2 regions of the Streptomyces sp. NPDC007896 genome follow, and region 2 is predicted to be linked to the other one. Evidence: predicted binding sites of a transcription regulator. Region 2 holds the regulator's gene; the other holds the start of a gene.

Region 1 (3,404 bases), on a different contig from region 2:
CCGAGCACGTCCAGACCGACCTGGTCGAGCTTGAGGCCGACCTCTTCGGCGATGACCTGACCACCGGTGAGGGTGGCGATGTCGCCGAGCATGGCCTTGCGGCGGTCGCCGAAGCCGGGGGCCTTCACGGCGACGGCGTTGAACGTGCCGCGGATCTTGTTCACGACCAGGGTCGACAGGGCCTCGCCCTCGACGTCCTCGGCGATGATCAGCAGCGGCCGGGAGGCGTTGGACTGGATGACCTTCTCCAGCAGCGGCAGCAGGTCCTGGATGGAGCTGATCTTGCCCTGGTGGATGAGGATGTACGGGTCGTCGAGGACGGCCTCCATACGCTCCTGGTCGGACACCATGTACGGCGACAGGTAGCCCTTGTCGAAGGCCATGCCCTCGGTGAAGTCCAGCTCCAGGCCGAAGGTGTTGGACTCCTCGACGGTGATGACACCGTCCTTGCCGACCTTGTCCATCGCCTCGGCGATGAGCTCGCCGACCTGCGGGTCCTGGGCGGACAGCGCGGCGACGGCGGCGATGTCCGACTTCTCCTCGATCGGGCGCGCGGTGGCGAGGAGCTCGTCCGAGACCGCCTTGACGGCCGCGTCGATGCCCTTCTTCAGCAGCGCCGGGGAGGCACCCGCGGCGACGTTCTTCAGGCCCTCGCGGACGAGCGCCTGGGCCAGCACGGTGGCGGTGGTCGTACCGTCACCCGCGATGTCGTTGGTCTTGGTCGCCACCTCCTTCACCAGCTGGGCGCCGAGGTTCTCGTACGGGTCGTCGAGCTCGACCTCGCGGGCGATGGTGACACCGTCGTTGGTGATGGTGGGTGCGCCGAACTTCTTGTCGATGACGACGTTGCGGCCCTTGGGGCCGATCGTCACCTTGACCGTGTCGGCAAGCTTGTTGACGCCGCGCTCGAGGGCGCGACGGGCGTCCTCGTCGAACTTCAGGATCTTCGCCATGGGAGCGATTCAGCCCTCTCGGAAAACTGGGGTGAACGAACCGCGCCCCCGACGCCCGGCTGGTTATGGTCGCGGGGGCCAGGGGCGCAGTTCACTGCAAAACTGGGTCAAACGGTGAAGCTCGGCGAACTACTTCTCGATGATCGCGAGCACGTCGCGAGCCGAGAGGACGAGGTACTCCTCGCCGTTGTACTTCACCTCGGTGCCGCCGTACTTGCTGTACAGCACGATGTCGCCGGTGCTGACGTCGAGCGGCAGGCGCTCGCCGTTCTCGAAGCGGCCCGGGCCCACGGCGAGGACGACGCCCTCCTGGGGCTTCTCCTTCGCGGTGTCCGGGATGACCAGGCCGGAAGCCGTGGTCTGCTCGGCGTCCAGCGGCTGGACCACAACACGGTCCTCGAGCGGCTTGATGGCAACCTTGGAGCTGGTGGTCGTCACGATCCGACCTCCCCCTTCGGAGATCTCACGGGGTTAACTGTCTGAGGTGGCGACCAGGTGGATCCGTCGTCGCGGGTGCCGGACCTGCCCGTCGCTATTGGCACTCTCCAGGGGGGAGTGCCAGGGCCGAGACTATGACCGCGATTAGCACTCGGTCAAGCGGAGTGCCAAAGCGTGCGGCGTGGCGTGGGGTTTTGGGGCACCCTGCGCGCGTGTCGGCGTCCCCCAGACGAATGGTCAGAGGTAGTTCTCCAGGCGTGCCGGTGTGAGGCCCTCCGCCTGGATGCGTCGCAGGAGTCTGACCGTCGCCTCCGTGAGGTTGGGCTCCTCGAAGCCGGTGAGGATGTCACCCGCTCGCAAACGGTGGGCGTCGGGCTCCCGGCCGAGGACGACGGCCACGACCCCGCAGTCGGCGGCGGCGTGCAGCGTGGTGGTGTCGTAGGCGCCGTAGGGGGGACGGAAGAGCCGGGGGCGGATGCCGAAGCGGGCCTTGAGCTTCTCCTGCTGGCCGCAGATCTCGGCCCGCTGGCCCGCGTACGGCAGTCCGCGCAGCGAGGCGTGGTGGAGGGTGTGGTTCTGCACGCTCGCGCCGACCGTCCGCAGTTGGGCGAAGTGCCCGTACCCCGGCCCGACGACACTGTCCGTGAGGAACATGCTGACCGGCAGCCGCAGTTCACGGACCATGTCGACGAACCGCGGATCGCGCTCGGCACCGTCGTCGTACGTCAGGAAGACCACTTTGTCGTGGGTGGGTACGCGACCCACGACGGGAGCCAGTCCCGGCTCCGCGCCGCGGAGGGCGGGCCGGGCGGGCCGCTGCGGCGGGGCGGCGAGCGGGGTGGGCAGCCCCCAGTGGCGGTACATCGCCGGGGTCGGCCCGTTCGGCCTGGACCTGCGCACCTCCTGCGCGGCCTTCTTGCCCAGCCGTTCGATCGGGTCGACGGACTGGGCACAGCCGGTGCAGCCGGTCAGGAGCGCCGCGGTGAGCGCCCCCGCGACCAGCGCCCGCGTTCTCACAGGTAGTCCTCCAGCCGTGCCACCGCGTACCCCTTGTCGGTGACCAGCTTCAGGAAGCGGCGGATCATGTCGGGCATGGTGCCGTCCCAGTCCTCTTTGCCGCGGAAGTGGGTGAGGACGATGTCGCCGGGGTGCAGGTCGCGGTCCCAGTCGCGGTACTCCCAGTGGTCGACGAAGACCTCCTCGTCCCAGATGGGCGCGTACTTGATGCCGCAGGACTTGGCGGCGCGCAGGGTGTCCTGGTTGTAGTTGCCGTAGGGCGGCCTGAAAACCTTCGGGCGCTTGCCGAACTGCTTCTCCATGACGTCCTGCATGCCGCAGATCTCCTGCCGCTGCTCCTCGTACGACAGCCCGGGCAGGTAGGGGTGGGTGAGGGTGTGGTTGTTGAGGGTGACGCCCTGGTCGCGCATCTTGCGGAAGTACCCGTAGTCGTCCTTGACCAGGTAGTTGCTCAGGAAGGCGGTGTACGGGATCTTCAGGTCGCTCATCATCCTGAGGAACGCGGGGTCCTTCTCGGAGCCGTCGTCGATGGTGAGGAAGACGACTTTGTCCTTGGTGGGGACGGTCGTGAAGACAGGCGGCAGTCCGAGCTCTTCCTGATCGGTGACCTCGAAGCCGTCGCGGGGTCCGATGACCGGCTTCCTCGCCGGGGGCGGGGGCGCGGCCAGCGGGACCTTCGCGAGCCCCCAGTGCTTGGCCGCGACGGCCCGGGCGGCCTGCTGCGCGCGGAGTCTGGCGGCGTAGGAGTCGAGAGCGCGGGCCGGGGGCGCGTGCAGCGCCTGCTGGGGCCCCTGGGCCGAACGGGCGCCGTTGGTGTCGTCGTCGGCGCAACCGGACGCGAGGGCGGCGACGGCGAGGACGGCGACCCCGCCCCAGACACGTGCCCTCTTTGCGTTGTTTTTGTACTTTTGTCGTACTGATCGCATGGTGTCGGATCCTTGCAGGCCACCACGCGTCCAAGGCTCCGACACCGCGACCGGGGGCGCACCGTCCACC
Region 2 (3,404 bases):
GCGGGCAGGTCGTCGACGCCCTCCAGGTACTCGACCACGACGCCCTCGATGCGCAGATCGTCTCCCCAGACCCGTTCTACCAGCTCGGCGTCGTGGCGGCCCTCCACGTAGATCCGGCCGGCACGGGCGACCCGGGCCCGCGCGCCGGGGACGGCCACCGAACCGGAGGCCGTGCGGGTGGGACGGACGGCGGTGGCGGAGGGGCGGGTGAGAGTGACCACCCGGCCCTCCAGGAGGAAGCCGCGCGGTTCCAGCGGGAACACGCGGTGCTTGCCGAAGCGGTCCTCCAGTGTCACCGTGCCCGCCTCGCAGCGGATCACCGCACCGCAGAAGCCGGTAGCCGGCTCCTCGACCACCAGGCCCGGCTCCGCCGGAACCTCCGGCACGGGCTTGGGCTTCTTCCACGGCGGAGTCAGGTCCGGAGAGTACTGGCGCATTCGGATGACGATAGGAGAAGCCCGGCGGCGCTCACCGCGACACGCCGAAATCCGACGCGTCGAAACCGGGCGTGGCGGAACCCGGCGTGGCGAATCCGGGCGTGGCGAATCCGGGCGTGGTGAATCCGGGCGTGGTGAATCCGGGCGTGGCGGAACCCGGCACGCCGAAACGCGCGGCCAACGCGTCCCGCTGGGACCGCACGAACCCGGCGTCCACGACCGCCCCGTGACCGGGCACGTACAGCGCGTCCTCCCCGCCGAGGGCGAGCAACCGGTCGAGGGCCCCGGGCCAGCGCGACGGTACGGCGTCGGGGCCCGCCTGGGGCTCGCCGGACTCCTCGACCAGGTCGCCGCAGAACACCACCGTCGGCTCGCCCGGCACCACGACCACGAGGTCGTGGGCGGTGTGGCCCGCGCCCGTCCGCACCAGCAGGACCTCGACGCCGCCGGTCAGCTCGAGATGCCAGGTGCCCCACACGTAATTCCGGGGAAGCACCAGGGTGTCCGCCGCCTCCTCCGCCGCCCGCGCGTCCAGCCCGCACCGCACCGCGTCCGCGTACAGCCCCTCGCGCCCGCACTCGTACACCTCGGCCGAGCCGCCCGCGACGAGGACCTCCGCGCCCGCGAACGCCGCCGCGCCGAAGACATGGTCGAAGTGGGGGTGGGTGAGCGCGAGGAAGGTCACACGGCGGCCGGCGAGCGTCTGCGCCTCCCCGCGCAACCGTGCGCCCTCCGCGAGGCTCGACCCCGCGTCGACGATCAGCGCCCCTCCCTCGCTCACGACCAGCCCGACCGTGCAGTCCCAGACCGGAAGCCGCCGCCGCCCGACCCGCGGCGTCAGCTCCTCCCACCCGGACTCTTCCCAAGTCACCTTCATACGCCGACGCTAGCGCTGAGGGCGTGGACGGTACGACATCGCGGGCAGGGACGGTGTGACATCACGGGACACGTCGGTGTACGTCCGTGCACCTTGCACAAGATCGCGGGGCCGCCCTTGCCGGGGCCGTACCCACCGGCCGTACACTGGGCCGGGGAATGCTGGCACTCGCACGCGCTGAGTGCCAAGCGAGGCGCCGAGGGGTCGACAGCTGGAGGTGTGCGCGATGCTCAGTGAACGCAGGCTCGAAGTGCTGCGCGCCATCGTCCAGGACTATGTCGGCACCGACGAGCCGGTCGCGGTCGGGTCCAAGGCGCTGACCGAGCGGCACCGGCTGGGGGTCTCCCCGGCCACCGTCCGCAACGACATGGCGGCCCTGGAGGACGAGGGGTACATCGCCCAGCCGCACACCAGCGCCGGGCGGATCCCCACCGACAAGGGCTACCGGCTCTTCGTCGACAAGCTCGCCGGCGTCAAGCCGATGACCGCGCCCGAGCGGCGGGCCATTCAGAACTTCCTGGACGGCGCGGTCGACCTCGACGACGTCGTCGGGCGGACGGTGCGGCTGCTCGCGCAGCTGACCCGGCAGGTCGCCGTCGTGCAGTATCCGTCGCTGACGAGATCGACCGTGCGGCACGTGGAGCTGCTCTCCCTCGCCCCTGCTCGTGTGATGCTCGTGCTGATCACGGACACCGGGCGGGTCGAGCAGCGCATGATCGACTGCCCGGCCCCGTTCGGAGAAACGTCTCTCGCGGATCTGCGGGCCCGGCTCAACAGCAGGGTCGCGGGCCGTCGCTTCGCGGACGTCCCGCAGCTCGTGCAGGACCTCCCGGACGCGTTCGAGGCGGAGGACCGGGGTACGGTCGCGACGGTGCTCTCCACTCTTCTGGAGACGCTCGTCGAGGAGACCGAGGAGCGGCTGATGATCGGCGGAACCGCCAATCTGACGCGCTTCGGACATGACTTCCCTCTCACCATCCGGCCGGTGCTCGAAGCGCTGGAGGAGCAGGTCGTGCTTCTCAAGTTGCTTGGTGAGGCCGGGGATTCGAGCATGACCGTGCGAATCGGTCACGAGAACGCGTATGAGGGACTCAACTCCACGTCCGTGGTCTCGGTCGGCTACGGTTCGGGCGGCGAGGCAGTAGCCAAACTCGGCGTGGTCGGCCCGACCCGCATGGATTACCCGGGAACGATGGGAGCGGTACGCGCAGTGGCACGGTACGTCGGACAGATCCTGGCGGAGTCGTAAGTGGCCACGGACTACTACGCCGTACTCGGCGTGCGCCGCGACGCGTCCCAGGACGAGATCAAGAAGGCATTCCGGCGGCTCGCACGCGAGCTGCACCCGGACGTCAATCCCGATCCGAAGACGCAGGAGCGGTTCAAGGAGATCAACGCCGCGTACGAGGTGTTGTCGGACCCGCAGAAGAAGCAGGTCTACGACCTCGGCGGCGACCCGCTGTCCCAGTCGGGCGGCGGCGGTGCGGGCGGCTTCGGCGCCGGTGGGTTCGGGAACTTCTCGGACATCATGGACGCCTTCTTCGGTACGGCGTCGCAGCGCGGTCCGCGGTCGCGTACGCGGCGTGGCCAGGACGCCATGATCCGGCTCGAGATCGAGCTGGACGAGGCGGCCTTCGGGACGACGAAGGACATCCAGGTCGACACGGCCGTCGTCTGCGCCACCTGCAACGGTGAGGGCGCGGCGCCGGGTACCTCGGCCCAGACCTGTGACATGTGTCGCGGGCGGGGTGAGGTGTCCCAGGTCACGCGGTCCTTCCTCGGGCAGGTCATGACCTCCCGGCCGTGTCCGCAGTGCCAGGGCTTCGGGACCGTCGTCCCGACTCCCTGCCCCGAGTGCGCCGGTGACGGGCGGGTCCGGTCGCGTCGCACGCTGACCGTCAAGATCCCCGCCGGTGTCGACAACGGCACGCGGATCCAGCTCGCGGGCGAGGGCGAGGTCGGGCCCGGTGGCGGTCCCGCCGGTGACCTCTACGTCGAGATCCACGAGCTGCCGCACTCCACCTTCCAGCGGCGCGGGGACGATCTGCACTGCACGGTGACCATTCCGATGACCGCGGCCTCGCTCGGCA

What was found. Region 2 encodes HrcA, which represses chaperone genes, less so after heat shock. Its sites were predicted from a motif close to TTNGCACTCNGNNNNNCNGAGTGCNAA; they were not measured.
Region 1: a site for HrcA is predicted at 1,536-1,562, ahead of groES (co-chaperone GroES). Genes of this name have one in related genera too.

What each region holds. Positions count from the first base shown of each region.
Region 1 is NZ_JBIBKX010000011.1:323,150-326,553, reverse strand. It holds gene groL (chaperonin GroEL) at 1-953, opposite strand, end outside; gene groES (co-chaperone GroES) at 1,083-1,391, opposite strand; gene ACFZDJ_RS33025 (polysaccharide deacetylase family protein) at 1,629-2,408, opposite strand; gene ACFZDJ_RS33020 (polysaccharide deacetylase family protein) at 2,405-3,334, opposite strand.
Region 2 is NZ_JBIBKX010000001.1:1,067,939-1,071,342, reverse strand. It holds gene ACFZDJ_RS04905 (DUF3097 domain-containing protein) at 1-437, opposite strand, end outside; partial or broken gene ACFZDJ_RS04900 (MBL fold metallo-hydrolase) at 598-1,314, opposite strand; gene hrcA (heat-inducible transcriptional repressor HrcA) at 1,541-2,563, shown strand; gene dnaJ (molecular chaperone DnaJ) at 2,564-3,404, shown strand, end outside.